Regions from separate parts of the Corallococcus sp. Z5C101001 genome, predicted to be linked through region 1. Evidence: riboswitches for the same ligand, from Rfam matches in the RefSeq annotation. Region 1 holds a riboswitch; each other region holds the start of a gene.
What was found. Region 1 has a riboswitch for cobalamin ahead of FOF48_RS15725 (acyl-CoA thioesterase). Riboswitches for the same ligand answer to the same signal wherever they lie in the genome.
Positions count from the first base shown of each region.

Region 2: another riboswitch for cobalamin. It lies ahead of FOF48_RS16320 (TonB-dependent siderophore receptor); the one in region 1 lies ahead of FOF48_RS15725 (acyl-CoA thioesterase).
Region 3: another riboswitch for cobalamin. It lies ahead of FOF48_RS16300 (hypothetical protein); the one in region 1 lies ahead of FOF48_RS15725 (acyl-CoA thioesterase).

Region 1 is NZ_VKLU01000006.1:142,744-152,517, reverse strand. It holds gene FOF48_RS15750 (CoA-transferase subunit beta) at 1-466, opposite strand, end outside; gene FOF48_RS15745 (CoA transferase subunit A) at 456-1,364, opposite strand; gene FOF48_RS15740 (acetyl ornithine aminotransferase family protein) at 1,378-2,730, opposite strand; gene FOF48_RS15735 (aldehyde dehydrogenase family protein) at 2,744-4,303, opposite strand; gene FOF48_RS15730 (aspartate aminotransferase family protein) at 4,300-5,646, opposite strand; cobalamin riboswitch at 6,076-6,293, opposite strand; gene FOF48_RS15725 (acyl-CoA thioesterase) at 6,329-6,745, opposite strand; cobalamin riboswitch at 6,907-7,145, opposite strand; gene FOF48_RS15720 (hypothetical protein) at 7,227-8,036, shown strand; gene FOF48_RS15715 (type VI immunity family protein) at 8,033-8,950, shown strand; gene FOF48_RS15710 (TIGR04013 family B12-binding domain/radical SAM domain-containing protein) at 9,012-9,774, shown strand, end outside.
Region 2 is NZ_VKLU01000006.1:294,486-304,259, reverse strand. It holds gene FOF48_RS16345 (tetratricopeptide repeat protein) at 1-1,324, opposite strand, end outside; gene FOF48_RS16340 (DUF4175 family protein) at 1,321-4,464, opposite strand; gene FOF48_RS16335 (MarR family winged helix-turn-helix transcriptional regulator) at 4,706-5,254, opposite strand; gene FOF48_RS16330 (helix-hairpin-helix domain-containing protein) at 5,530-5,844, opposite strand; gene FOF48_RS16325 (hypothetical protein) at 5,880-6,122, opposite strand; cobalamin riboswitch at 6,389-6,628, shown strand; gene FOF48_RS16320 (TonB-dependent siderophore receptor) at 6,688-8,709, shown strand; gene FOF48_RS16315 (MXAN_6577-like cysteine-rich protein) at 8,690-9,774, shown strand, end outside.
Region 3 is NZ_VKLU01000006.1:282,659-292,432, forward strand. It holds gene FOF48_RS37110 (serine/threonine-protein kinase) at 108-3,692, opposite strand; gene FOF48_RS16285 (FHA domain-containing protein) at 3,778-5,472, opposite strand; gene FOF48_RS16290 (ubiquinol-cytochrome c reductase iron-sulfur subunit) at 5,648-6,190, opposite strand; gene FOF48_RS16295 (cell surface protein) at 6,187-6,948, opposite strand; gene FOF48_RS16300 (hypothetical protein) at 6,948-8,246, opposite strand; cobalamin riboswitch at 8,418-8,578, opposite strand; gene FOF48_RS16305 (cell surface protein) at 8,761-9,435, opposite strand; gene FOF48_RS16310 (hypothetical protein) at 9,459-9,774, opposite strand, start outside.

The DNA.
Region 1 (9,774 bases):
TGCGCGGGCTCATCCGCATGATGATGAGCAGCCGCCGCGCATGGACCGCGATCTCACAGGCCCCGCCGCTGCCCGGCAGCCGGACCTTCGGGTTCGCGTAGTCGCCGATGACGGTGGTGTTGAGGTTTCCCCACCGGTCCACCTGCGCGCCGCCCAGGAAGCCCACTTCGATGTGTCCCCGCTGCAGCAGGCACTGGAAGATGTCCGCCTGCCCCACCACCGCGAGCGAGTCCGTCACCAGCGACGGGTCGCCAATGGACACCGGCAGCCGCTCCGGGATGGCGCCCACCGCGCCGGACTCGTAGATCATGAACAGGCCCGGCGCATGCGTGGCCCGCGCCAGGTTGCACGCGAGGTTCGGCAGGCCGATGCCCACGAACACCACGTCCCCGTCGTGCAGCTCGCGGGCGGCGCGGAACGCCATGCGCTCGCTGGCGCTGGCCGTCGTGGCCGCGTCAGTACCCATAGTCCACCCCCGCGCAAGGCCGGGGCTTCGCCCGCAGCTTGTCGAGCAACCCCGCCTCCAGCCGCTCCAGGTAGCCGCGCCGGTCCTTCACTCCGTGGACGAAGGCCTCCAGGTAGTCCTGGTACGTCTTCGGCTGGCGCGAGATGTCCTCCCACTTCACATAGAAGTCGTTGTCCCGGTCGTGGAAGCCCTGCACGAAGCTGGGGTGGCAGCCCCAGGGCTCATGCACCACGTGGCTGACGATGATGCCGGGCACCACGGTGCGGTTCGGATCCGCGCGGATGACCTCCGTGGGGACGATCTCCTCCGCCACGACCACGACCCGCTTCGCCGCGAAGGCCGCTTCCTTCTGGGAGCCCAGCAGCCCCCACACCTGCGCGTTGCCCTCCCGGTCCGCGCGCTGGCAGTGGAGGACGGTCACGTCCGGGTTCAGCGCGGGCACCGTGGCCAGCTCCCGCCCGGTGTACGGACAGCGCACGGTGCGGATGTTCGTGTTCACCCGCGCGATGTCGCCGCCGAAGTAGTTGTCGAGCGGCCAGAACGGCAGCCCCGCCGCCGCCGCTTGCAGGCGCGACAGCAGCCCGAAGTGCGAGTACTCCTCCAGCTCCAGCCGCTCGGCGCAGCCCGCCTCGCTGCGGCGCCGGAGCGCGTGCAGGCTGCCCACGCCCGGGTTGCCGGCCCAGCTGAACACCAGCCGCTTCACGCAGCCGGCTTCGATGAGCTGGTCGTAGACGAGGTCCGGCGTGAGCCGGATGGCGGTGAGGTTGCGCCGGCCCTGGCGGATGATTTCGTGTCCCGCCGCGAAGCAGATGAGGTGGGTGAAGCCATCGATGACGATTGAGTCGCCATCGTGCACGGAGGCCGCGATGGCCTCCTTCATCGAACAGAGCTTGTCCATGGCCGCGCTCCCCTCAGCTCCCCTTCATGCCGTGCCGGACATCCAGCTCCTGGAGGCACGCGCCCAGCACTCCCAGCATCACGTCCACCTCGTGCCGGCCCACCACCAGCGGGGGCGCGAAGCGGATGGTGGACTTGCCGCACGACAGCAGCAGCAGGCCCTTCTGGAACGCCAGCTGCTCCAGGTCCGCCACGTACGCGCTCGCGGGCTCCCGGGTGTTCGGGTGCACGAACTCGGCGCCCACCATCAGGCCCACGCCGCGTACGTCGCCGATGACGGGGTGTCCGCGCTGGAGCGCCTTGAGGCCCGATTGGAGGTGCTCGCCCGTGTCCCGCACGCTGTCCAGCAGGCCCTCCACGACGTCCAGCGTGGCGAGCGCGGCGGCGCAGCACACCGGGTTGCCGCCGTAGGTGCTGCCGTGGGAGCCGCGCGGCCAGGTCATCACCGCTTCGCGCGCGATGATGGCCCCCAGCGGCATCCCGGACGCGATGCCCTTGGCGGACAGCAGGATGTCCGGCATCACCCCGAAGTGCTCCGCCGCGAACATCCGTCCGGTGCGGCCGATGCCGGACTGCACCTCGTCGAACACCAGCAGGATGCCGTGCGCGTCGCACAGCCGGCGCAGGTCCTGGAGGAAGCCCGCGGACGGCACCACGTAGCCGCCCTCGCCCAGGATGGGCTCCACGAAGATGGCGGCCACCTCGCGCGGGTCCACGTGGTTGACGAACCAGTCCGTCTCCAGCAGGCGCACCGGGTTGCAGGCGTCGCCGCACGCGCCGGGCGCGCAGCCGTTCGCGCAGCGGTACGGGTTGGCGTAGGGGATGTGCAGCACGCCCGGCAGCAGCGGGCCGAAGAACGCGCGCTGGGCCACCTTGGAGGAGTTGAGGGAGATGGCGCCGTAGGTGCGGCCGTGGAAGCCGCCCTTGAAGGCGATGATGGTCTGCCGGCGCGTGTGGTGGCGCGCGAGCTTGAGCGCGCCCTCCACGGCCTCGGTGCCGGAGTTGGTGAGGAAGACCTTCTTGGGGCCCATCTCCGGCAGGTAGTTCGCCAGCCGCTCACAGAGGCGCGAGAAGCCGTCGTAGTAGAAGTCCGTGCCGCAGATGTGGAGGAAGCGGCCCGCGGCCTCCTGGATGGCCTTCACCACGTGCGGGTGCGCGTGCCCCGTGGCGGCCACGGCGATGCCCGCCATGAAGTCCAGGAAGCGGTTGCCGTCCACGTCGTGGACCCACGGCCCCTCGCCGCGCTCCACCACCAGGGGGTACTCCTTGATGTACGACGGCGAGGTGTAGCGCTTGTCCAGGTCGATGATGGCCCGGGCGTTGGGCCCCGGGGGCGCGACCTTCACTTCGGGATAGAGCGGGTGCATGGGGTCTTCCAGGTCAACCCATCCGGGTCTGGGACTGCTCGCGCATGAACTGCGAGACGTAATAGGGACCGCAGCCGCCCTTGCCGCTGGAGCCGCTGGCCTTCCAGCCGCAGAAGGGCTGCACGCCGGGCCACGCGCCCGTCGTCGCGCCCGTGCGGCGGTTGGCGTAGAGCACCCCGGCGTCCGCGCGGGCCATGAACGCCTCCACGGTGGCCGGGTCCTCGCTGAAGATGCCGGCGGTGAGGCCGTAGGCGCTGTCGTTGAGCCGCGCCAGCGCCTCGTCCAGCGTGCGGAAGGTCGCCACGCCGACGAAGGGCAGGAACAGCTCGTCGCGCATCAGCCGGTGGTCGTGCGGCAGCTCCACCACCGTGGGCGCGACGAAGTGGCCGTGCGAGAGCGACGCGTCCAGGGCCGGTGCGCCGCCGCCCGCGTGCACGGTGCCGTCGCGCCGCGCCTCCGCCACGGCCTCTTCGAAGCGGCGGACGGAGGCCGCGTTGATGACCGGCCCCATGAAGACGGACGCGAGCGCGGGGTCCCCCACCACCGTGTCGCGGGCCTTCCGGGCCAGCCGTTCGAGGAAGTCGCGGCGCACGTCCTCGTGCACGTAGATGCGCGACAGCGCGCTGCACTTCTGGCCGGACATCCCGAACGCCGAGCGGTGGCAGCCCTCCACCGCCGCCTCCAGGTCCGCGTCCTTGCAGACAACGGTCGCGTTCTTCCCGCCCAGCTCCAGCAGCGCGGGCCGCACGTGCTCCGCGGTGAGCTGGCGGTGGATCTCCATGCCCACCGTGCTGCTGCCGGTGAAGGCCACGCCGTCCACCGCGGGGTGGCGCACCAGCGCCGCGCCCAGGCGTTCGCCCTCGCCGTGCACCACCTGGAACACGCCGTCCGGCAGGCCCGCGTCCTTCAAGGCGTGGAAGAGGCCGTCCGCGCAACCCGGGGCCTCCTCGCTGGGCTTGAGGATGACGGCGTTGCCGCCCAGCAGCGCGCCCGCGCTCATCCCCGCCGCCAGCGCGAGCGGGAAGTTGAAGGGGGAGATGACGACGAAGACGCCGTAGGGGCGCAGCACGCTGCGCGTGTCCTCGCGGGGAGACAGGCGCGCCATGGGGAGGTGGAAGCCGCGCGCGGACTCCACCTGCCCGGCGTAGTAGCGCAGCAGGTCCGCGGCCTCCTCCACGTCGCCCAGGGCCTCCAGCCGGTTCTTGCCCACCTCCAGCGTCATCCCCGCCGCCAGCTCCCACCGGCGCTCGGAGATGAGGTCGGCGGCGCGGCGCAGGATTTGGACGCGCTCCTCCCACGCGGTGGCGCCCCACGCGCGCTGGGCGTCCTTCGCCGCGCGCACCACGCGGCCCACCTCGCCGGGCGCGGTGCGGTGGAAGCGCCCGATGATTTCGGAGGGCCGCGTGGGGTTGCGGCTGTCCAGCAGGTCCCCGCTGTGGTGCGCCTTGCCGGCGATCCACGACGGGTACTCCGCGCCCAGGCGCGCGCGCACCGTGGCGAGCGCGGCGTCGAAGCGCGCGTGCAGCTCCGTCAGGTCCGCGTCCAGCACCGAATAGGTGATGCGAAAGGTCATGGCCGCTCCAGGAAACGGGTCAGGCCCCGGGCGAGCAGGTCCACCAGCTCGTCCACCTGGGGCTCGGTGATGATCAACGGCGGGCCCACCATCACCAGGTCGCCGTTCGTCCCGTCGGCGTGGCCGGTGTTGGGCCAGAGGATGAGCCCCAGCGCGAACAGCTCCGCGAGCAGCCCCTCCACGGCCCTGCGCGCGCGAGGGAAGGGCCGCTTCGTGGCCTTGTCCTCCACCAGCTCCACGCCCGCCATCAGCCCCACGCCCTGCACGGAGCCCACGTGGGGCAGGGGCAGCAGGACCTCTCGCAGCCGGCGTTGCAGGTAGGCGCCCACGCGCTCCGCGTGCGCCACCAGGTCGTGCCGTTCGTAGTAGTCCAGCACCGCGAGCCCCGCGGCCGTCATGCACGGCGCCTGGAGGTACGTCTGCGCGTGCATGAAGCCGCCGGAGCCCCGGCGCAGCTCCTCCAGGTGGTCCTCGCGCACCAGCACCGCGCTCAGGGGCGCGTAGCCACCGCTCAGCCCCTTGCCCATCACGAGCACGTCCGGGGTGAAGTCCATGAGGTCGCTCGCGAAGAAGCGGCCGGTGCGCCCGCAGCCGCACATGACCTCGTCGGCGATCATCAGGATGCCGTGGCGCCGGCAGACGGCCGACACCGCCTCGAAGTAGCCGGGCGGCGGTACGGACGCTCCCGCCGATGAACCGATGACGGGCTCCGCCACGAACGCGGCGAGCGTGTCGGGGCCCGCGCGCTGGATGGCCTCCTCCAGGTGCCGCGCGTAGTGCGCCGCCCCGTCGCGCGCGTAGTCCTCCAGGCCGCAGCGGTAGGGGTAGGGCGCGGGCGTGGTGACGACCTGGGACAGCATGGGGCCGAAGAACGTCTGGTAGTGCGGCCGTCCGGACATGGACAGCGCGTAGAGCGTGTTGCCGTGGTAGCCGGGCACGCGCGTGATGACGCGCGAGCGCTGGGGCTGTCCGCGCTCCACCCAGAGCTGCCGGGCGAACTTCACCGCCGCCTCGATGGCCTCCGAACCGGAGCCCAGGAAGGCCGCGCGCTTGAGTCCCTGGGGCGCGTGTTCGCACAGCCGGGTGGCCAGGGCCTCCGTCACCTCGGTGGTGAAGTGGGTGCCGTTGACGTACGCGACCTGGAGGAGCTGTTCATGGACGCGGTCCGCGACCTCGCGGTTGCCATGGCCCACGCTGGCCACCAGCGCGCCCGCGGAGCCGTCCAGGTAGCGGCGGCCCTGCGCGCCGTACAGGTAGATGCCCTGGCCGTGGGTCACGACGGGGAACTCGCGCGACAGGTTGCGCAGGAGCACGTTCCCGTCCGGGTAGCGGATGGCGTTCAAAGACAGACGTCTCCCCAGGCGGCGCGCGTGGAGGGCGCGCTCGCGGTGGATGAAAGGAATTGAGAGGAGGAATGCGCGAAGAGGCGTCAGGCGCGCCGCGCCCGGGGCCTCCCGTGCCGTGTCTGGCTTCCGCGTCCTGTCACTGCTTCGCGCTGTCTTCGCCGCACTCCACGCATCGCTCGTCCTAACGGGCGACCCGCGTCGCCCGGCCAGTGACCCACGAAGGAGGAGGCGAGGTGTCCCGGTGCGACGCCGCGCACCCGGGCCATGGACGGGCCCGAAGACACCGACCCCCACCCCCGCGGGTGGCTGGAGACACGAAGGGAGAAGGGGAGTGTGCCGAGGCGAAAATCCCTGTGAAGACAGGGGCTTGCGCTCGGACCTTCCCGCCCTCCCTCGGGGCTCCAGGTCGAACCGTCCGTGGATGTCTCCCACGGGCCGGATGCGGGCAGGTCTTCGGGCTTGTGAGCGCGTCCGGCGTGAGGCGGGCCGGGGTTCCTACTGGCCGTCACTTCCCGGGGCCCACACGGGCTCCAGTGTCATGGACGGCGGTCGTTCTCACCTACCGCTGCGGGGCAGCCCCGGATTCGGACCGGGTTCCCTTTTCAGCCTGGGTAAACCCAGGCACCAGCATGGCGTCGTCTATACGCCCGGCTTGTTTCAGGTGTCAAGGCAATGTCTGTCATGTCTGGTTCTCCGGCGCGAGCGGCGGCACCGCGGTGGGACGCCGCTCCGCGTCGAGCGCGACCAGGATGAAGCGCCCGCGCGTGCACAGCAGGCGCGCGCCGGACAGCAGGTCCTCCGAGTAGAGCTCCACGTCCACGGTGAGGGAGGTGCGGCCGGTGGCGACGACGCGGCCCACCAGCTCCACCAGCTGGCCCTGGCGCACGGGGGTGTGGAAGTCCACGCGTTCGCTGGACGCGGTGACGACGGTGCGTCGCGCGTAGCGGCTGGCGGTGATGAACGCGGACATGTCCATCAGCCGCAGCGCCTGTCCGCCGAAGAGCGTGCCGTAGTGGTTGGTCTGGTCGGGGAAGACCATGTCCACCATGCGGGTCTCGGTGGCGGACGGAGGGAGGGGAGAAGAAGGGGACGTCATGGCAAGGACTCCTGGCGTGCGGTGCCGCCAGCGCCGAGCGCCGTCGGATCCGGGACACACGGCTCCCGGGCCCGGGACGCGGGCGGTGGCGGACGCACGGGACCGCGAGGGATGACCGGACCTTCCCGCGAGGGGCCGGGGTACCGCCCTGTCGGAGACGATCCTCCGCAGGGGCCGAAGGCAGGTTTTCGGACTCGTGGGCGTGCTTCCGGAGCGCTCCCCACCTGATGGGGATGCCTCCGTGGCGTCTACTGGCCGTCGCTTCCCAGTCCGACTCCGGACCAGTGCGTGTGACAGCGTTCGTTCCCACTCACCGCTGCGGGGCAGCTCCGGATTCGCACCGGATTCCCTTGCTAAACCTCGCGGACTCCCGCGAGGCACCGTCGGCGGGAGGCACGCTAGCCGCGCGGTTCACATCCGCCAAGTGTCCACGAGTGCGTTGGGTTGAAGGCGCTCGCGCTTTCGTGCGAGGAGGCACGACGTGACTCCTCTCCGAAGGATGTGGTGGCTGTGCTGCCTCCTGTGGACTGCGTGCGCGGGGCCGGAGGTGAGGGCGCCCCGGAGCTATTCACAGGCGTCGATGGACTCCGCGACGGCCGGATGTCTGCGAAGCCCGGCGTGCGCGTCGCAGGTGGGTGAGGACGCGGTGCTGCCGTGGCTGTCGCGGGCGGCCGCGCGGGCCGGCCAGGCCGCCGCGATGATGCGCCTGTGGGAAGCGGCGGAGGTGGCGCGCGTGGAGCGGGTGCTGGTGGAGTGCGCGAAGCAGGCGAACTTCGAAGTGAACGAGCGGATGCTGGGGCCGGGGAAGCGGACCTCGCCGGAGGTGTGCCGGGAGAAGGTGGTGGACGCGAATGGGCGACAGGTGACGCGGGCGATGCAACTGGGAGAGGCCAAGCACGCGGCGGCACTGGAGTGCGTGCAGCGGGCCCTGGGTGACACGGACGCGGGGCGGTTCAGCCTGGAGCCGCGCTACCTGCGGGACGCGAAGACAGGGCGGATACGGTGGTTGGACCCGGAGGAGGTGGCGCGGTGGCTCGCGGCCGGGCAGTTCCACCTGCTGGTGGGGAGCATCGCGCCCGATGTGGTGCTGCACGCGCTCGGGAACCCCCTGAAGGTCCAGGCCCTCTACGACTTCAAGTTCCCGTGCCCGGCGACCAACGATGCCAGATGGGACACCTATCCGCCGGCAAGCCCCTTCGCCGACAGGCCGCAGAATGCTGTGTACCAGGACCTCTTGGCGAGCGAACGGGCCCCTCTCCTGGTATCCCCCAACATGGGAATCACCCAATGAACGAGCAGGTGCCGACAGTTCGTGAATCGATGGAGATTGAAGGGACGACCGTGGTCCTCATGAGGGAGGGGATCAGCATCGCCTTCTATCTGCGCGCGCCTCACGAAGAGATCGCTCCTGCCCTCTGGCGTGCGCAGGAGCGCTACCGGCGGGCCGTCGAACCGCGACGGCTGCGCTGGTTCTGGGATTGCTACACCGGAGACTGGCCGGAGCTGGATGCGGAGGGAGAGGCGGAGCTCCAGAAGCGGATCCTGAGCCCCTCTTGCTTCGTTGAGGCAAACGAGCTGTCGCACTCCGCGACGGGAGTCGCATTCAGGTATCACGGGAGAGGAAGTGACTCGGCCAGCTTCCACGAGGCCTATCCGGAGAGCACTTGCACGCTGGAGTTCCGGCTGCCCACCGAGTTCCTGGCCGAGCGCGGGCCGGAGTGGATCCGTGCGCTGGCCATCGACCTGGGCCGTGCGCTGCCCTGGGACTCAGGGCATGCGGGCCTGTCGCTCGAAGTGCATGCCTGGACCCGGACCCTCACGCCGCTGCTGCGCGAAACCACCCGGCGCCATCCGGGCTTCGACCTGAACCAGTTGGACCAACTCGCGCTGCACCTGGGCACGAAGGTCCGCGCCCCCGCATGGCTCACCTTCCTGGGCCCGCCCGTGTTGCAGGAGCTGGGCGGCGCGGAGGGACTGCGCTCCCGGCTGCACGCTCCCGCGACCCAGGTCCAGTCACTCTCCCCGGACCGGGCCGTCGTCTCGTTGGGCCCCGCGCCCGAAGCAGGGGATCTGGACGCGGGTGACACACTGCCCGCGTACCGCGAGCTCGCCCGCGTGCTGGAGCCCTGGCTCTACGCACACCGGGGCTCCTGGGGGGACCTCACCGAAGCCGAGGTCCGCCAGTGGGAGCGCCGCTTCCTCTGACCGCGCACCGGCCGAGCGTGCCCCGTCGCACGCGGGCCCTGTGGCATCATCCCGGGCCGCCATGTCGCTGACGCCTCGCAAGGTCTCGCTCGTCCTGAGCTACCAGTACCCGGGCAAGTACGCCTTCACCGTGCTCGCCGGCGCCGTGGAGGCCGACCCCGCGCTCTCCGACGTGTCGCTGCACTTCCCGCGCAGCCGCGAGGCCCTGCTGGACACCGTGCGCGAGCGCGCGGACGCGGGCGACACCGTCGTCGCCGCGTGGTCCTTCTACTCCGCCAGCTTCGGCCCCTCCGTGGAGGAGCTGCACTGGGTGCGCGAACGGCTGGAGGGCCGCGACGTGCTCTGCATCGCGGGCGGCGTGCACGCCACCGCGGAGACGCTTCAGACGCTCCAGGCCGGCTTCGACCTCGTCGCCGTGGGCGAGGGCGAACACACCCTGCGCGCCCTGCTCGTCCGCGTCCTCCAGGGCGAGGACCCGCGCACGACGCACGGCACCGCGCACCTGAAGGACGGCAAGCTCGTGCAGCACGGTCACGGCGAGGGCGTGCGCCTGGACGACTTCCCCCCGTTCGCCGCGAAGCACGTGAAGTTCGGCGCCATCGAGATCACGCGCGGCTGCATCTACGCCTGCCGCTTCTGCCAGACGCCCTTCATGAGCAAGGCGCGCTTCCGGCACCGCTCCGTGCCCAACATCGCCCGGTGGGCGCGCGAGCTGCGCCTCGCGGGCCGCCGCGACCTGCGCTTCATCACCCCCACGTCCATGTCCTACGGCACCCCGGACGAGACCGTGAACCTGGCCGCGGTGGAGGACCTGCTCGCCGCCG
Region 2 (9,774 bases), 150 kb from region 1:
ACTTGTCGCCCACCAGCTTGTGCGCCCGCGAGTACTCCTCCGCGGCGGCCTTCACGCGGTTGCGCTCGCGCAGGAGCTCCCCCAGGTGCGCGAACTTGCGAGCGGGCACCTCCGTGACCTCGGAGAAGCCGCCGAAGGAGATTTCCCGCCCCTTCTTCTCGCTGTCCTTCCGAGCCCCCTTGGCGTCCTCCTTGAGCACCACGCGGTCGTCGCGCGGCACCAGCTCCTGGGGGAAGGGCTGCTTCTTCACGTAGGTGAGCCAGGTCTTCTCGAAGAGGGGGAAGGGCATGCCCGTCGCCGCCTCCACCGCCTTCTTGTCCGGCTGGCCCGCCTTCAGCTCCTGGAGCACCGTGCGCAGGCCCGCGGTGCCCTTGGTGCCGTGGATGTAGTCGATGGCGTAGAACACCTCCGCGAACGCGGTGGCCGCGTCCTCCGCCGTGGGCAGCATGGCGATGGAGGGGTGCATCTTCTCGAAGGGGATGAGCTTGTCCTCCTTCACGCGCTTGCCCAGCAGCGCCTGCGTGGAGGGCGTCATCGCCAGGCCGCCCCGGCCGCGCCAGCGCGACTCCAGGAACTTGGCCAGGCCCTCGTGCAGCCAGATGGGCACGGTGTTGTGGGACATCTGGCTGACCACCAGGTGCACGTACTCGTGCGCCAGCGTGTCCTGCCAGTCGTAGCCCTGCGCCACGGCCTTGGGGCTCGTCACCATCAGCTTGTTGAACTTGCAGATGGCGATGGTGCCCGTGGTGCGGATCTGCTTCTCCGTCAGGGTGCTGACGCGGGACAGCTCGCGCGCGTTGTTCACCACCTCCACGCGCACCTTGCCCGGCGGCGTCCAGCCCAGGTCCTCCGCGAGCGCGCGGTGGATGGACTCCAGCGTCTCCAGCGCGTAGGGCACCAGCACCTCTTCCTTGCCCTTCGGGTAGATGAAGATGAAGTGCTCGCTCTCCGCGCGCTGGTGGTCCTTGACGATGGCGCGCGTGTCCTTCGCGAGCCGCAGGTAGCTGCCTGGCTTGTCCTCGATGTTCGCCCCTTCCAGCAGCGTCACCGCGTCGTCGTACTGGCCCTCCTCGAAGGCCACGCGACCCTGGAAGTACTTGAGGGGCTCCAGCTCCGAGGGCACGCGCTTCTCCACCTCCGCCAGCTCGCGCCGCGCGGTGCCCACGTCCCAGTCGTCCAGCGACTGCTCCACCTTGCCCAGCCGCGTCTTCACCTCTTCCTTGAGGGCCGGGTCGGGCGGCTGCGCGAGGGCGGCGGGGACGGCGAGGAGGAGGGCGCAGAGGGCGCCCAGGCTCCGGATTCCCGCGTGCGTGCGGTGGCTCACTTCACCAGCTCCTCGTAGTAGCGCTTCACCTGCTCGCGGTACTTCTCCGGCGCGCCCTGCTTCATCGCGTCCAGCAGGTCCTTGCGGAACTCGCGCGGCGCCTGGAAGGCGTCCTCGTCCGGCAGCTCCACCTTGTCCTGTGGGTTGCGGCCGTTGCCCTCCTGGCGGCGGCCGGAGCCCATGGGCATGGGCAGCCCGCGGCCTCCCTTGCGGCCCTGCTGGCTCTGCTGCATCTGCTGCTGGAAGCGCTTGAGGCCCTCCATCGCGGCCTGCTGCTCACCGTAGCCTCGGCCCGGGTCGCGCCCCTGCATGCGCTGGGACGCCTCTCCCATGCGCTGGCCAATCTCATCCATCTGCTGGCCGGCCTCCTCGCCGAACAGCGGCGCCGTCTGCTCCATGTCCTCCATCTGCTGGCGCAGGCCCTGCGCGCGCTGCTCCAGCTGCTGCTGGCGCTGGCCCAGCTGCTGGAGCTGCTGCTTCTCCTGCTGCGACAGCTGCGAGCCCGGGGGAGGGAAGAGGCCCTGCAGCTGCTGGCTCACGTCCGACACGTCGCGCGCGTCCTTCTTGAGGCGCTCCGCGAGCTGCGCGGACTGCTGGCGCACCTCCGGGGGGTTGCCGAACATCTCATCCAACTGGCGCTGCTGTTCGCCCATGCCGGAGAGCTGGCGGGCCGCGTCCTCGGCGCGGGCGGCGGACTCCGCGGCCAGGTCGAAGTCATCCACCTTGAGCGCGTTCTCCACGTTGCGCAGCTCGGACTGGGCTTCTTCCAGCGGGCGGGCCGCGCGGCTGTTGAGCCGGGAGGGGTCCAGCTTCTGGTAGCTCTCCTGCACCTGCTTCACCTTGCGGGCGAGCTCGTCCTTGAGGGCCTGGCCCTTCTCCTTGAGCCGCTCGCGGTTCTGGCCGCGGGCCTGGTCGCGCAGGGCGCGCGTCTGGTCCGCGACCTTCTGCTGTTCGTCCATGGTGCCCTGGAGGTCATCCATGAACTTGCCGAACTTCTCCGCCAGCTCCGGGTACTGCTCCGCGCCGAAGTCCTCCTGGGACTTGTCCATGGAGTCGAGCATCTCGTCCATCTGCATGCCCAGCTCCTGGAGCTTCGCCAGGGCCTCGTCCGCCTTGCCTTCCTGCATCAGGCGCTCCACTTCATCCATGGCGCCCTGCATGTCCTCCTGCTGCATCATCTCCGACAGCGCCTCGGCGTTGAGGTGCTCGTCGCGGATGCCCTTGCGCAGCTCGGCCATGCGCTGCATCAGCTCCTGGATGCGCGACTTGAGCTGCTGGATCTGCTGCATCACCTGCTCACGCGCGGACTCGTCCGGGTTGGCCTTGTACTGTTCGATGAGGCGCGACAGGTCGCGGCGCTCGTTGGCCAGCTGCTTCGTCAGGTCCTGGAGGGCCTCCAGCTTCTGCCGGTCCAGCAGCGACTCCAGGTAGAGGATGTCGCGCTCCACGCCCTCGATTTCGTCCTCCACCACGGCGCCGAGCCGGGTGCCGGTGCCCCAGTCCTCGCCGCGCGCGCGCTGGGTGCGCAGGAACAGGCGGCGGAAGTCGGAGGTGGTGCTCACGCTGCGCTTCAACTCTCCGCCGATGTTGATGAGCGCGGAGACGATCTCCTTGGGGACGTCCTTCTCGCGCGACAGCTCCTGGCCCTGGGCGCGGAAGTCGTCCGCGAGCGCCTGACCGCTGGTGTCCACGGTGCGCGCCGCCTCCACCGCCTGCGCGTCCTTCTGCTTCGCGCGGTCGGGGCCCTCCAGACGGTCCGCCAGGTGGTCCACGAGCCGGCCCCAGAGGGCCTCGGCCTTCTCCAGGGCGGCGCGGCGGTGCTCGGCGGCGCTGTAGACGCGCAGGGTCTGCGTGCGGCTGACGCCCTTCTTGGGGCCCTCCACCGCGTCGTTGTCCTTCGCCTCCACGTAGTAGGTGATGCGGTCGCCGGGGGCGGGCTTGAGCGGGCCCAGGTCCCAGGCGTACGTGCCCCGGCTGCGGCGGCTGTCCTCGCGCGGCAGGTTCACGCGCGTCTCCTGCTTCGCGCCGGGCATGCGGAACACCAGCGCGAGGCCGGACAGGCCGTAGTCGTCGGTGGCCTCGTACTTGAGCGTCACCGTCTGACCGGGGTCGACCTCGATTTCAGTGGAGGGCGTGAGCAGCGTCACCTGGGGCGACTTGTCCGCCTCCACGGTGAGCGGGATGTCCGGGCCCACCGCGAGGGGCTTCGCGCGCGCGCCGTAGAAGACGAAGTGGTAGTGGCCGCCCTGCTTCGCGATGAAGCTGCCGGTCAGCTCCCGGCCTCCCGCGACGGTGAGGGGCAGCACCTGGTCGTTGACGACGACCTCCGCGCGCTGGATGGCGCGGTCCGAGCGCGTCTTCAGCGCGACCTCGGTGCCGGCGGGCGCGCTCACCTCTCCGTTGGTGCCCGGCACGGTGCGCGGCGCGAGGCCGGTGTACGCGGGGTAGCGGTACGTCAGCTCGATGTCGCCGGTGATGGGCTCCACCTGCGCGGCGGTCTCCGGGCGCGCGGCCTGCTCCCGCAGGTGCTTCCAGCCCGCGGCCCAGCGGCCGCCCACGAAGAACATCAGCACCGCGAGCGCCAGCACCGCGCCGGCGCAGGCCATGGCCACGCGGCGCAGCGGCTGGGTGTCCACCACGAGGCCGGGGTCCACCGTGCCGGCCCGCGCGTCCATCTGCGCGAGGAACGCGTCCGCGAGCTGGGGGGACCAGCCCGCCTCCTCGCGGCGCTCGTGTGACAGCTCCACCGCCGCGAGCACGTCCAGCGACAGCTCCGGGCGGCGCTGGCCCACGAGCCGGGCGGTGAGCAGGTCGTCGCCCACCTGACGGCGCGCGAGCACGACGCCGAAGAAGCCCGCCACCGCCGCGCCCACCGGAACGGCGAGCCACAGCAGCACCTCCGCGAGGCCCGGCGCGACGCGGCCCAGGAGGCCCGTGGCGAAGAGGAGCCCGAGCGCCGCGACGGCGCCCAGGAGGATGCCCTGGGCCCAGAGCTGGCGGCGCTGACGGGCGCGCACCTGGGCGAGCAGGTCCGCCACGCCGCCCGAGCGCGCTTCGCGCCGGGCCTGGGGCGGTGGGGCCGGAGGAGGCGGCGGGGGCGGCAGCTCGGGGCCTGGGCTCTGCGGTGTCTCGAGGTTCACGCTGTCTCGTCCGCTCGTCGGTCGCGGGCCAACCCCGGGCAGGGCGGGCTATTTCCCAATAGTGACGCACTCCCGCCGTCTTCGCGCGGGCATCTGGGGGAAGGACGTCGGATGGGGCGGCCCTGTGTCCGCCGCAGGAAGGGGGGCGGACGGCAGGGTTCGGGGGACAACGCGGAAGGAGGACCCCGGACCTCCCCCGCCCGGTGGGAACGACCGGAGGGCAGGGGAGCGGGATGGACGCTCAGCCTTCGGCGGTGGGCTTGGACGGCGTCTCCGCGGGGGTGTCCTCGTGGGGCGCGGAGAGCCCGCCCAGCTCCTCGGCGAGCGCGGTGAGCACCTCCTGGGTGAAGACGATGCGGTCGCGGGGCATGCGAGCGAGCACGCGCTGCACGGCGGACTCGACGGTGCCCTCGGACGGGATGTCCAGCGAGCGGCCGGCGTCGGTGAGCGCGAAGAGCGCCTTGCGGCCGTCCAGCGGATCCGACTTGCGCTCCAGCAGGCCGCGCTTCTCCAGGCGCTTGAGCACGCCGGTGAGCGTGCTGGGGTGCACATGCAGGATGTTCGCGAGCGTGCCGGCGGTGATGCCCGGGAAGCGTCCGACCAGACGGATGACCAGGCGCTGAGGGCCGGTGAGCCCCAGCGTGGACTCCATCCGCTTCGACGTGGATTGCAGGCCGTGGTCCACGGCCCAGAGCAGGCGCATGAACTCCAGCACTTCACCCAGTTGCGGTCCCCGGGACTTGCTGCCGTCCGGGCCTGCCATCGACTCCGGGGCTTGAGTGTCCTTCATGGGCGCATCCTCCCTCACCTACGGCCTCCCTGTCTTTCTACGGTGGTCCAACCTGTTTGGTGTGTCCTAGCGCGTCGGCCCGGCCGTTCCAGCAAAATCAGGATGGGATGAACGGCGCAGGACGGGGCTGCCCGCCTGGAGCCGGGACTGGCGTCATGACGCATCGGGGCGTCCAGGGGAGAGGCTTCAGAGGGAACGAGGGCCGCCACCCCGGGCATGCCGGAGCCCGGAGGCAGCGGCCCTCACGAGCCTGACTCAACCGATGGTTGTGTTTGTCATGGGTTCGTGACGTTTCCCTCCCTTCCCGGCGGCTGGGGGGCGGGGACCTTCTCCTGCTTGAGCGTCGTGGGGCCGCTGAGCGCCAGGTGCGCGCGCAGCTTGAGGAACTTCTTCTTGCCGAAGCCCTTGACCCGGACCAGCTCCTCGACGCGACCGAAGGGCCGCTTCTTGCGGTGCTCGAGGATGCGCTGCGCCGCCTTCTCACCCACGCCCGGCAGCAGGTCCAGCTCCGCCGCCGAGGCTTCGTTCAGGTTCACCACCCCCACGTATTGCGTGCGGGAGCTGGCGGCGTCCGAGCGCCCCGACCCCATCAGCACGCAGCCCAACACCCACGCCCAGGCCCACTTCACGAGTGGCCCCCCACGCCCGCCTCCAGCGCCGGCTCGCCCGAGAAGCGCCCGCCTGCCGCCATGTCGCGCTTCTCCGCCGCCTCGCGCACGTGCAGCTTCCCGTCCAGCGGCAGCACGTCCAGCAGCACGTTGAGCGAACCGTCCTTGTTGACGAACGCGCTGCCAGCGCGCACCCAGATGCTCCCGCCCTTGCCCTCGCGGATGGAGAACACCGCCAACCGCTTCCCCGCCATCAGCATCGACACGCTTCCCCCTTCAGACTCCCGCGCCACCACGGCCCGGGCACCTCGCTGGCTCGACCGCCTGAGGTCGCGTCCGGGCATGAGCAGTCCGCATGCCAGCGGCGCCTTGCTCGGGGACGTGGCCCTCGCACCGTGCGGCGGTGCACGAGGCGTCCACGCGGAGGGATGGGCGCGGATGCTCCAGCGTGGGTCTTGTCAGGTGAGAGACGTGGCGGGTCGGGACGCGCACGGGCCGCGCCTTGACGGGCTACAGGTGACCTCCTAGAAGGGCCGGGCCCTTGGGTGCCCATGCCGGGCTTTCAAGAGGGAAGCCGGTGCGAGTCCGGCGCGGTCCCGCCACTGTGAACGGGTCGCCCTGAGGTCCAGGGCTGGAAGCCTCGGCTGTCACCACTTCCGCGTCAGGACGCGGAGGGAAGGTGGAGGGTTCCTTCCAGAAGGGCGCGGTGTGCGCCCACGTCTGGAGTCCGTGAGCCAGGAGACCTGCCCGGGGGTGCGGCCGTGTCCTCAAGGAGGACCCGCCGTGAGGCCTTCTCTCTTCGAGGAAGAGAGCGGAAGGCGGAGCATGTGGCGCTCGCTTCTCGCCCAGGCCGCGTGGGTCCTGGGGCTCGGCTTCCAAGGACCCGCTCAGGCCGGGCAGGAGCCCGCTGCGTCCGAAGCCACGCCCCCCGGGCCCGCCGCTTCCGAGGCGGAGGCGCCCCTCCCCGAGTTCATCCTCCCCACGGTGGACGTCATCGGGAGGGTGGTGCCCGACGCGCCTCCCGACTCCGTGCGACGGCGCGACCCCACGGGGGCCATCACCGTCATCGACGCCCGTGAGCGCGCGGGCGAGGCGCGCGACACCGCCGAGCTGCTGGGGGGCTCGGCGAGCCTCGTCGTGCAGGACGCCGGGGGCTACGGCCAGGGCAAGAGCCTGGTCGTGCGCGGCGCGTCGTCCAATGGCGTGCTGGTGTTCCTGGATGGGATTCCGCTCAACGGCGCGGGGGGCGTCGCGGACCTGTCGCTCATCCCCGTCGCGCTGCTGGAGCGGATGGAGATCCTCCGCGGCGCGGCCGGGGCCCGCTATGGCGCGGGGGGCCTGGGCGGCGCGGTCAACCTCGTCACGCGCGCGCCCGCGTCACGGCTGCTGTCCAGCGGCGAGGTCACCTACGGCAGCTTCGACACCGTGATGGGACATGTCGCCGCGTCGGGCGCGCTGCTCGACGGGCAGGCGCTGGTGCTGCTGCACGGGGGCCGCTCGCAGGGGGACTTCAGCTACCGCGTCGACGAGCTGCCCGCGCTGGATGACAACCCGCTCACGCAGGAGGTGCGCACGCGCAACGATGCCCGCGGCGGCGGCGCGCTGCTGAAGTACCAGCGGAGCCTGGACAGCGGCGGACGCGTGGACGCGCTGGCGGAGCTGTCGCTGGAGGACCGCGCGATCGCCGGCACGGTGCAGAACCCGACCGAGTCCCGCCGCCAGGACCAGACGCGCCTGTCGCTGGGCGCGCGTTGGAGCCGCCCCTTCGGAGACACAGGGGAGGGCAGCGCTCGCGGCTTCTTCCGGCGCGACTGGCTGGATGTCACCGGCGGCGCGATGGGGCTCGATGCCGGCGCGCAGCACTACACCGTGGGTGGCGCGGAGGTGGAGGGGCGCGCGATGGTGGGGCGCAACGCGCTCGCCGTGACGCTCGCCGCCTCGTCGGAGGCCGTCACGCAGGCGACGGGTGCCCAGGCGGCGTCGTGGTGGCGCGCGAGCGTCATGGCCATGGACGAGCTGTCCCTGTTCTCTGAACGCATGAAGCTGGTGCCGTCGCTGCGCGTGGAGCGCGTGGGGCACTACTCGCTGCTGTCTCCCAAGCTGGGCGCGAGCGTGGACCTGGGCCACGGCTTCGGCGTGCGCGCCAACGCGGGCCAGTCCCACCGCGCGCCCTCGTTCCTGGAGCTCTACATCCGCCAGGGACTGCTGTTGCCCAACCCGGAGCTGAAGCCCGAGCGCGCCCTGTCCGTCGACGCCGCGGGCCTGTGGCACGACGACACGTGGAGCGTCACCGCGGGAGGCTTCGCGGCGGTCTACGAAAACCTCATCGCCTATGAGCTGTATCCGCCGATGCTCGCGAAGCCCTACAACTTCGCCGCCGCGCGCGTGTGGGGCGCGGAGGTGGAAGCGGAGGCCCGGCCGCGCACGTGGCTGGTCGCCACCACGAGCTACGCGTGGACCCGCACACAGAACCGCTACGGCGACCCGCGCTATTTCGGCAAGGAGCTGCCGTATCGCCCGCGCCACAAGTGGGTGGGCCGGCTGCGCGTGGGCCCGGACTGGCTCAACGGCCGCACGGAGGTGCTGGTCCAGTCCGCGCAGTTGATCAACCGCGTGGGGGAGGCCCGGCTGTCGCTGCCTGCACGCACCTGGGTGAGCGTGGGCGCCTCCAGCACCTTCCTGCGCCGCCCGGACCTCACGGTGTCGTTCGACGTGAAGAACCTGCTCGATGCCCGGACCGCGGATTACACCGGCATGCCGCTGCCGGGCCGGGCCGCCTACGTGACGTTCGCCGTGGCGCTCGAACCCTCTGCCCCCAAGGACTCCCATGTCGCGTCCCCTCCTTGATGCGCGGCTCGCGCTCGTGCTGCTGGCCCTGGTCCTCACCGGCTGTCCGGAGGAGAAGGTGCTGTGCACGTCCGGCCTGAGCGTCTGTGGCGCCGAGTGCGCGGACCTCCAGGGCGACTCCGCGAACTGCGGCGCGTGTGGCGTCACCTGCGGGACAGGGGAGGTGTGTCAGGCGGGCGTGTGTGGATGCCAGTCGGGCACGGAGACGTGCGGCGCCGCGTGTGTGGCACTCGCGAGTGATCCGCTGAACTGCGGAGCGTGTGGCGCCGCGTGCCTCTCTGGCCAGGTCTGTGAGTCCGGCACGTGCCGCGAGGGGTGCTCTCCCGGGACCGAGCGTTGCGGCGACGGTTGCGTGGCGCTCGCGAGCGACCCGCTGAACTGCGGCGCGTGCGGCGCGGCGTGTCCGGACGTGCAGTCCTGTCATGCGGGCCGGTGCATGTATGACGTGGTGACGGCCTGCTACACCAACGGGCAGTTGGTCGGCATCCAGGCGGGGACGGACCGGATGGGGCCCCGTCGGCAGTTCGGCTCCGGCGTGCAGTCGCTCGCGGCGTGGGACGGGGTGGTGCTGGCGGCGGACGCGGCGCGCTCGGTGTTGTCCCAGGCGCTGGCGGGCTCGCTGGGGACGGTGGTGGAGGAGGATTCGCTGGGCGCGGTGGCGGCGTCACCCAATGACATCCTCGTGGACCCTCCGTATGTGTATGTCCTCGACTCCGTCAATAACACGCTCCAGGTGCTCAAGCGGGAAGGACCATCGCAGGGCGGAGGCCTGGGGCTGCGCACGGTGGGGCAGGTGAACCTGGGCGCGAACACCAGCCCGCAGGTCATCGCGAAGCGCGGCGACACGTTCTACATCCCGCTCTTCGGCACCGCCGGCTCCGACTTCCGGCAGGGCAACGCCGTGGCGCGCGTCAGCGTGAGCGACCCGGAGCATCCCCGGCTCGTGGACACCGTTCCGCTCACGGGGCTGGACCTGAAGTCGTTCGATGGCGGGACGACGATGGCGCTCCCCTACGCCGCCGTGTCGGTGGACGCGGGCGTCTACGTGGCGCTCACCAACCTGAA
Region 3 (9,774 bases), 140 kb from region 1:
AACCCACGCCGCCCTGGAGTGAGGCAGGCGGGCGGGCCTTCACGCTCGAGGGGGAATCCCTGACGGGCTGCGAGCGGGCGGTGGCGGCAGGCCCGGGCGTGGCGGGCCTACCCCTGGGACTGCTGCGTGACCTTCAGCTTCTCGTGCATGTCACGCACGCGCTTGAGGAGCGAGGCGTCGTTGCCCCCGCCGCTCTCGGCGCTCTCGTTGATGTCGTCCGCCAGCTTCTCGAAGAGGTTGCACTGCATCTGCATGACCTCGCACCCGTGACGCCGCTTGATCGACAGGAAGAGCGACCGTGTCTGGGCCCACTCCAGGTCCAACGCGCTGGGCGCGTTGAGGTCCTTGGCGGCCGCGCGCGAAGGGGGGCCGCGCTTGGGAGGGCGTGACGGGGGCGGCTTCTTCGGAGTGGGTGCGCGCGGCGTGGGAGCCTCCTCACTCGCGGACGACTCGTCGGGGGCGAGCAGATCGTCGGACGCCAGCGTGGGCGGAGGCACGACCGGCGCGGCCGGGGGCGCCTTGGCGTCCGCTGCCGGCTGCGTCGGCTCGGCCGGGGGTGCCTCGGCGACGTCCTGGCCGGGGGGCGTCACGGGCGGATGCCCCGGGAGCGCCGCGGGACGCGTGGGGACCTGCTGCACCGGCATGGGCGGAGGCGGCGTCATCGTCCTCGAGTGCTCCAGGCCCACGGCCACGCGCATCTCGGGGATGAAGTAGAGCCCCATGCCCACGATGGACAGCGCCACGAACGCCAGGAGCGTGAACACCAGCACCGAGCGCAGCACACCGCCCTTCTTCTGGACCGGCGGCACCGGCTCGCGGCGGGAGGCGCGGACCGGCTCCGCGGGCTCCGGCCGCACGGGCATGGCCTTGCGGCGCGTCTCGTCGCGCGACGAACGCGAGGTGGACGACTCGTCCGGCTCCGCGGCGGGCGCCGGGCGAGCGGAGACTGCTCGCATGCCCGAGGAGGTGCTCGAACGCGCGACCGGCGTGCCCGGCGACGAACCGCGCACGGCGCGGCGCGACCCCGTGCGTCCGCGCGCGGGCCCCGTGGGGCCGGTGTCGGGCTCGCGGCGGCCCGCGGCGCTCGACTCGCGCAGGAGCGCATCGTCCAGCACCACGCGCGCCTGGGCGTCCTCGCGCCGGGAGGCGCGGGGCATCGGGATGCGGGGGTGCGTGTCTCCATCCCCCTCGCGCGCGGCCACGGCGTCGTCTGGATCCGCGGAGATGTACGGCACGCTGGAGTCCGACTCCAGGGCCTGCGCATCCACCGAGACCAGCTCCTCCGACGGCCGCGTGTCCTGCATCGTCGGACGGGGGACCGGACCGGAGTCCACCGGTTCGGAGTCCGGGGTCTCCAACTCGTCGGAGGCGCTGGAGCGGGAGGAACCTCCTCCGGACTGGATGGAGGGAACCTGGATGGTGGGCGCGGCGTGCGGCGGCACCGGCCGGCTGCCATTCGACGGCGTCATCGCGCCGGGGCGCGGCGACGACGACAAGGACGGCATCGCGGCGGTGGGGCGCTGACCTTCCGGGACACGGGACTCGGAGGCCCGGGGCGCGTCGAAGCCGCGTGAGGACTCCGAGGAGCGCACGGACTCGAAGCTCGGCAGGGGTTCGGGGGGCGGGGGCGCCGGCCTGCTGCCGTTCGACGGCGTCGTCACGCCCGGGCGCGACGCCAGGGACGGCATGGCGGCGGTGGGGCGCTGGCCTTCCGGAACACGGGGCTCGGGGGGACGCGGAGGCTCGAAGGGGCGGGCCACTTCGGCCGCGCGCGCGGACTCCGGGGCGCGAAGCTCGGCTCCCGCGGAGCGGCCGTCCTCGCCGCGAGGCTCCGGCCAGGGATAGGGGCTCTCGGGAAGCTCCTCATCGTCGAGCAACGGGCCGTCCGGCGGGGGCGGCGGCTCCATGAACGGCAGCGATTCCCCCGAAGTATCGAACCGCGCCGGGCCGGGGTCCGCGAACGGCATGGGCGGCGGCGCCACCGGACGCGACGCATCCGCCGGAACGAAGGGGACGGGTCCATCCACCGGACGGGCGGGCGGAGTCGACGCCACGGGCGGCACGCCCCGGGGCCCCACCGAATCCGAGAAGGGCAGCGAGCCCCCACGGTCGCTGGCGTCCGCGGCCGGCCGCGACACCTGCACCTCCGGCACGGGCGGCGCGGCGCGCGCGGACAGCCCCGGGTCCGAATACGGCAGGGCCGTGGCGCGGGGCGCGGTGGGCTCCGCGAGCGCTGCCTCCGACCGAGGCAGCGCCTCCGCGCGGGGCGCGGTGGGCTCGCCGGTCAGCGGCGGGGGCGGGGCCTCCACCGCGGCGGGGCGGTCCGAGGGGAGGCGGATGGCCGGGAGCCCCTCGAGGATGGTGGGCCGCTCCATCGCGTCGTGGCGGACCTCCACCGTGGGCGACGGCTCCGAGGACGTGGGGCTGGGCCGCGCCCTCGCGCGGGCCGCCTCCTCCAGCGCCTCCACCGGGAACGCGGGCCGGGTGGACTCATCCACCATCACGCCGGGGCGCGTCTCACCGTCGTCGCGCGCGCCGCCGCCGTCCTCGCGGCTGCGGGGCGTGGGGTGGAAGGACAGGGGCTCCACCGGGCCATCCAGGCGGATGGTCTTCGGCGGCAGCGTGGCCGGCATCGTGGGCCGGGGCGCGGGGCCCAGCGCCTCGTACGTGCCGCTGGCCCTCACGTCGCGCGGCACCTCGCGCAGGGTCGTCAGCAGGCGGCGCTCGGACTGGTAGTCCGCGGAGAAGAGGTCGCGCATGAAGCGGCTGACGCTCTCCGGGCCGGCGCTGGTGTCGATCTCCATCAGGCACGCCTGGAGGCGCCCGCGGAACTCCTCCGCCGTCTGGAAGCGCTGGCCCGGCTCCACCGCCAGCGCCTTCGCCACCAGCTGCGACACCGCCGGCGGCGTCAGCGGCTCCGCTTCACTGAGCGGCGCCACCTTCGGGTTCGCCACCACGGACATCAGCTCGCCCGGTGGCATCGCGTCGAAGGGGTTCTTGCCGGAGATGAGCTCGTACAGGCACAGGCCCACCGCGTACAGGTCGCTGCGCCGGTCCACCGGCTGGTGCCGGGCCTGCTCGGGCGACATGTAGAGGAACTTGCCCAGGATGATGCTCGGGTTCGTCTTCGCCGCCGACAGCCGGCTCTTCGCCAGGCCGAAGTCGATGACCTTCACCTCCCCCTCGTAGGAGATGAGGATGTTCTGGGGGGAGATGTCCCGGTGGACGAGCTTCAGCTCCTTCTCTTCCTCGTCCCGCTTGCGGTGCGCGTACGCGAGCGCGTCCAGCACCCGGCCCATGACGTAGAGCACGAACGTGAGCGGCAGCGGCGTCTGCCGGTCGCGCACGCGCGCGGCCACCTTGCGCAGGTCCTTGCCGTCCACGTACTCGAGGGCCATGTAGGCCTCGCCCTCGTGCACGCCCATGTCCAGCACCTGCGCGATGGAGCCGTGCCCCAGCCGCACCAGCGTGCGCGCCTCACCGACGAAGCGCTCGACGAAGTCCTGATCCTCCGCGAACTGCGGGAGGATCTTCTTGATGACGCACAGCTTCTCGAAGCCCTGCGCGCCCTCCAGGCGGGCGAGGTAGATCTCCCCCATGCCGCCGGTGGCCAGGTGCGACAGGAGCGTGTACCGGCCGAAGGGCTGCGGCCGGAAGGGACGCAATCGGGCGGGCTGGGTCGAAGAGCTCATGCGGTGCGGGGGTCCACCACGGAAAGCGCATTGAACCCCGAGCAGGGGCCCCGCTTCAACCGGTCAACCGGCCGCGCCGGCTGCCTCACCGGATACCGGGGTTGGTCAGCATGCCCATGTCCTCTTCAATCACCTCGAAGACGGCCACCTTGTCCCGAGGGGGACGCACCACCCGCTCGCCCAGGGGCATCACGTCGAAGCGGGCCCCGGTGGCCGCCAGCAGCTTGCCGGTCATCAGCACCTGCCCGGGACCAGCGGTGGAGGCCAGCCAGCCCGCGACCCCCATTCCCTCGCCCACGGCGGTGTACTCGGTGCGCGCCTCGGTGCCGATCATCCCCACCAGCGCCTTGGTGGAGTGCAGCGCGATCCTCAGGTCGCAGCGCTCGTCTTGCGGCCGGCGGGCCATGCCCCGCTCCCAGTCCGAGCGCAGCGCCAGGGCGGCCCGCACGGCGCGCACCGCGTCGTCGCCCTTCGCGTAGGGCACGCCGAAGAGCGCGCGCATGGACTCGCCGAGGAAGCCCTCCACGGTGGCCTCGAAGCTGAAGACGATGCCGCTCATGCGCGCGTGGAAGTCGTTGAGCAGCTGCGTGGCCCGCGCCGCGCCCAGCCGGCCAATCACGGCGCCGAAGTCCGCCAGCTCCGCGTGCAGCACGGTGAGGTTCTTCTCCTCCAGCCCGGGCAGCTTGCCCCCCACGCGCTGGGCCTCGGCGGCGCGGCGCTCGGCCACCTCCGGCGAGTGGAAGCGCTCCAGGTTGCGCCGCATCCGGTCCGTGCCGGAGCCGTCGCGCACGGCGAAGCGCTGCACGCCGCTGGCCACCAGGTGGGCCACCGCGGTGCAGGCGTCCAGCATCAGCTCCAGGCTGGTGTCCCCCTCGCCGGGGACGTTGACGTAGAGCACGCCCGCGAAGGGCGGCTCGGTGCCGATGGGGATGCACAGCACCCGGTCCACGCCGTACATGATGACGCTCTCGCGTCCGGCGAAGCGGCGATCATCGCGCACGTCGCCCACCGCGAGCGCGCGGCCCTGGCGGAGGGCCTCGTCCACGATGGCGTCCGACACGGGCACCTCGCCCTTGGCGAGCCGCCCCCGGTGGCGCACGGCCGCGGGCACCAGCGGCCCCGTGGCGTGCTTGAGCAGCACCACCGCCGTCGTCGCGTCGGTGCGCTCCAGGAGCCGGTCCATCGCGGACTCCAGGAACGCGGTCAGCGTGCGCGCGGTGGCCAGCGCCTCCGCCGCGTGCACCAGCAGCACCAGCGTCTCGTACGACACGCGAGGGCTGGCGACCGCGGAGCCCGTGGGCACGGGCGAGGGGCCGGAGAACGCGTCGTCGAACGGCAGCGGCCCCACGTTGTCCAGCAGGCGGAGCACCTCCGCGTCCTTCACGTTCTTCGCCAGCAGCACGGAGGGGCCCACGTCCGTGCCGTGCCCGAAGCGCACGACGCCGCCCGCGCCCAGGTCCATCATCTCCGTGGCGGCGTTCTCCACCGTGTGCGGCTGGCGCACCGCCAGGGTGTTCTCCCCCAGCGCCACCGTGTCGCCCGCACCCAGGTTCTTGCTGCCCTGCAGCGGCGCGCCGTTCACCCGGCTGCCGTTGCGACTGCCCAGGTCCTCGATGCGCAGCACGTCACCTTCGACGTACAGGCGAGCGTGCCGGCGCGACACGAGGTCACCGCCCAGCACGATGTCGTTCTCGTCGGCCCGGCCGAGGCTGGTGACGCCCTCCGGCAGGTCGTACGACGTGTCGAAGTAGCCGGGCCCGTTGATGATGATCTGCCACATCGGGCGCACGACATTACACGACCTCCCAATCTTCCGAGAGTCCGAGACGCTTTCCCGTGGAATACGGGCGTCCGGGCAAGGCCTCGGACGCCCTCTCGCGTCGCGTCATGCCCTCCCGGGCACCCGATGTGGTGGAGACCCGGGGTCGGACTTCACCTGGGGCGAAGGATGGACTTCACCTGGGGCGAAGGATGAAGAGCGAATCACCCACGCGCAGGGTGCGATAGGCGGCGAGGGGCCGGGTCGCGGGCCCCCGGAGGACCTGCCCCTCCAGGCCGAAGCGCGACCCGTGGCAGGGGCACTCCACCAGCCCCAGGGTCCCGTCCCAGGCCACCGCGCAGTCGCCGTGGGTGCACGTGCGCCACACCGCCCGGTAGCAGCCGTCCGCCGCGTGCACGACCACCACGTCCAGGAGGGCGGAGGGGACGCGGACGCGGTCACTTCCCCCGGGCTCGCGCAGGGCGGGATGGTCCGCGAGGGGGACCTCCACCCAGCCCTCCTCCGGCGGTCCCGGCAGGCCCGTGTCACCGCACCCGGCCGGGCCCGCGTCGGGCACGGCGTCCGGACCGGGCAGCACCACGGCCTCGCGCCAGTCGCCACCGCACCCCAGCGCGGCCAGGGCACAGGTGCCGCGCAGGAGCGTGCAGAGCGCCTGACGGCGATCCACCCCACCCGCCTCCACGTGCTCCCGAGGCGAATGGAGCGGGGGTTTGCTCACGGGGTGCCGCCGTCGGCCAGCTGGCCATTCACCACGGCGAGCGCATCCAGGTCGAAGCCGCCGGAGGTGCCGCCGTAGCTGTTGAGCCCCGTGTCGGTGAGGCGGACGAAGCGCGCGCGGGCAAGGCCCACGTCCGCCAGGTCATAGCCGTCCCCGCCCGCCACGGCCGGGTCGATGGGGGAGACGCCATTGTCGGGGCTCGAGAGCACCGGATGCGTGCCGGCGCAGCCCGGGTAGCCCCCGTCCTTGTCGGTGGGGTCGCAGGGGAAGTCGAACCACGTGACGCCGTCGTCGCTGACGGACACGGTGGCCGTCTCCGCGAAGATGTCGCCGCCAATCTTCTGGAACGCGTTCTCGAACACGAGCAGGTCCACGCCCGGGCCGTCCACCGCGACCAGGTCGGTGAACTCCAGGGTGATGGAGCCGCCCCGCCCCAGCGACAGCACGTCGAGCGAGCCCGCGAACTGCCCCGCCCCCGCCGGAGGCCCCAAGACAACCGCCGGGAAGCGGTCCTGCCCGAAGCCGGCGAAGTCTCCGAAGTGGTACGCCGTCACCCGGTCCGCGAACGGATCCACGGGCCGCGTGCCCGCGTCGACACCGGCGTCCGTGCCGGCATCCGCTTCGGTGCCGGCATCGGAAGCCGCTCCGGCGTCCGTCCCGGCGTCCACGCTGTCCTCCGCGGGCGGCGGCATGTCGGGGTCGCCGGTGCACGCGCCCAGGGCCAGCAGCGCGCCGAGCGCGAGCAGCAGGCGCCGCATCACGGGCCCTGCCGGATGCGCACGAGGCGGCGGCCGTGGATGTCCGTCACGCCTACGAGCAGGTCCGAGCCCAGCGACGACAGCAGGTCCACGGACGTGCACCTGTCCACGACGGTGAGCACCGCCTCACGCGCTCCCACGCTGAGGGGCTGGCCGCCGCCCAGGCCCGGCGTGAGCGAGAAGCGGGACACGTCGGTGACGCCGAAGCCCGCCGTGGCGCCGTAGCCGCCGCGCACCACCGCCACGCCATTGCCGAAGCCCGTGGCGGCGTTGAAGTCGCTGCCCACCTCCAGGCGCGGCTCGTTCGCGAGCACCACCGGCGTGCGCGAGGCCAGCGCCTCGCCCAGCTTCGCGTACGACACGGCGTGGGCCACGTTCACGTACGTGTCCGCCGCCGAGTAGCCGAACACCGCGATGTTGTTCGCGGAGACAGCGGTGAAGCCGCTGGCGCCCACCTGCGCGGGGAAGTCCGCCACCTTCACGGCGGCGTAGGGCTTCGCGGAGGTCACCAGCGCGTAGACGCCCAGGCCGGACGACACCGTGTCCAGCCCCCCGCCGTTGATGAAGAACGCGTCGGCCATGCCCGCGGCGGAGTAGTTGCCCGGCGCGCTCAGGTAGAGGGCGGCGTCCCGCGAGGACGGCTCCACCACCGCGACGCTGCCCGGGAAGCCCGCGGCCGGCTTCGTGTAGCCCGCGAGCAGCCGCGCGCCGTCATAGGCCAGGAAGTAGGACGGGAAGGTGTTCGCGGCGTCGGCGCGATCCGCGGGAGCGAGCACGGTCTCGAGCGCGGCCTCCCCCAGCTTCACCTCCGGCCAGGTGCCCAGCGCGAAGAAGTCGCGGCCCGTGGCCGTCGTGCGCAGCGCGAAGAGCGAATACGTGGGGCCGGGCGTGGCCACCACCGCGACCACGTTCGGGGACAGGGACGCGGCCTCCAGCACGGTGAAGCCCGCCTGGAGCTGGAGCGTGCCCAGCTTCGCCTCGCGCGGCACGGCGTCGCACGCGTCGGTGCCGCCGTCCGTGCCCGCATCCGTCCCGGCGTCCGTCCCCGCGTCCGAGCCAGGACCCGCGTCGGTGCCGGAATCCGTGCCCGCGTCGGGAACGATGTCCACCGGGACGCACTTGTTCTCCACGCACATCCAGGACCGGCCTTCCGAAATCGGGGCCTGGTCGCGGCACTCGGCGGCGTCCTCGCACTCGTTGTCGCCGCAGCCTGTCCCGCCCAGCACCACCGCCAGCAGGGCGCCCATCAGCGCCGCGCGCTGGCCCTTCGCGCCCACCCGCTTCGTGTCGGTCCGCATCGTGTCCTCGTTCCTTGCCCGCCGCGTGGAGGCGGCGGGGCTTCCTGGCGGGAGGCGGGACGGGCACGAAGGCGCTGGAGCTCCTGTCGCGCGGCGCGACCTGGAGTCCTGTCTTCGCCGTCAGCTCCCCGCGGAGGTTCCGGTCTGTGTCCGGGCCCTCCCCGAATGGGAGGAGGACACCGGGTCGTCGCCAGGTCTTCGGACTCACGAGGACGGGGTGCTTGCGAACACCGTCCCTGCTCACCGCTGCGGGGCAGTCCCGGACTCACACCGGGTTCCCTGGACGCCCTCACGCCCCATGGCGCGATGGCATCGATGACGGGGCGGGACTATGGCGCCCCCGGGTCAATGTCAATGCGGCGAGGGCTCCACCGCGGCACCAGGAGGGAGGCGGGCGTGTCATCCCGGCGCTCCCACCCGGGAAGCCTCCCCCACCCCGAATCCACGGGATGGGCACGCGGCGCCCGGGACCGTCCGGTGGAGAACGGTCCCGGGTCCCGCCGCGCGTCGCGGACTACGGCAGCTGCACGCCGTTCACCACGGCGACGGCGTCCAGGTCGAAGCCGCCGCTGATGCCCGCGTAGCCATTGGCGCCGGAGTCGCGGATGCGCACGAAGCGCGCGCGGGTGAGGCCGACGTCCGCCAGGTCGAAGCCATCTCCCCCCGCCACGGCCGGGTCGGTGGGCGAGATGCCATTGCCGGGGCTCGAGTACACGGGCTTCACGCCCGCGCAGCCCGGGAAGTCGTTCGCCACGTCGGAGGACGCGCACGGGAACTCGTGCCAGGTGACGCCGTCGTCGCTGACGGCCACGACGCCCGTCTCCGCGAACGGCTTGCCGCTGGGCTTGAGGAACGCGTTCTCGAACACGAGCAGGTCCACGCCCGGCCCATCCGTCACCGCGATGTCGGTGAACTCCAGGATGATGACGCCGTTGCGTCCGAGCGACAGCACGTCCAGCGAGCCCGAACCCGCGCCAGCGCCCTGCGGAGGCCCGAGCACGATGCCCGGCAGCTGGCTCTGACCGAAGCCCGCGCCGGCGCCGGGCGTGAAGGACACGATGCGGTCCGCGAACGGATCCCCGACCAGCGCCTGGTCCTGGAAGCGGTCCGGCGAGTCCTCACCACCGCACGCCACGGACAGGAGCGCGGCGAGCCCCATCGCGAACCGCTTCGAGAGAAGGGTCTTCATGGGTGTTCTCCGGATGAGGGTCATCACGGGGCCTGCTGGATGCGGACCAGCCGCGCGCCGTTCTTGTCATCCACGGCCACGAGCAGGTCCGCGCCAATGGAGGTGATGCCGGTCACGCTCGTGCACTGGTCCGCGTAGACGAGGACCGGCTGACGGGCGCCGACGGTGACGGTCGCGCCGGCGTTGGTCACGGTGAAGGCGAAGCGCGAGATGTCCGTCCCGGCGAAGTTGTAGTTGGGCGGAACGTAGTCGCCGCGAAGCACCGCCACGCCCTCGCCCTGACCCGCGGCGGCGACGAAGTTGGAGCCCACGGCGAGCGCGGGCGCGTCCGCCACGGCG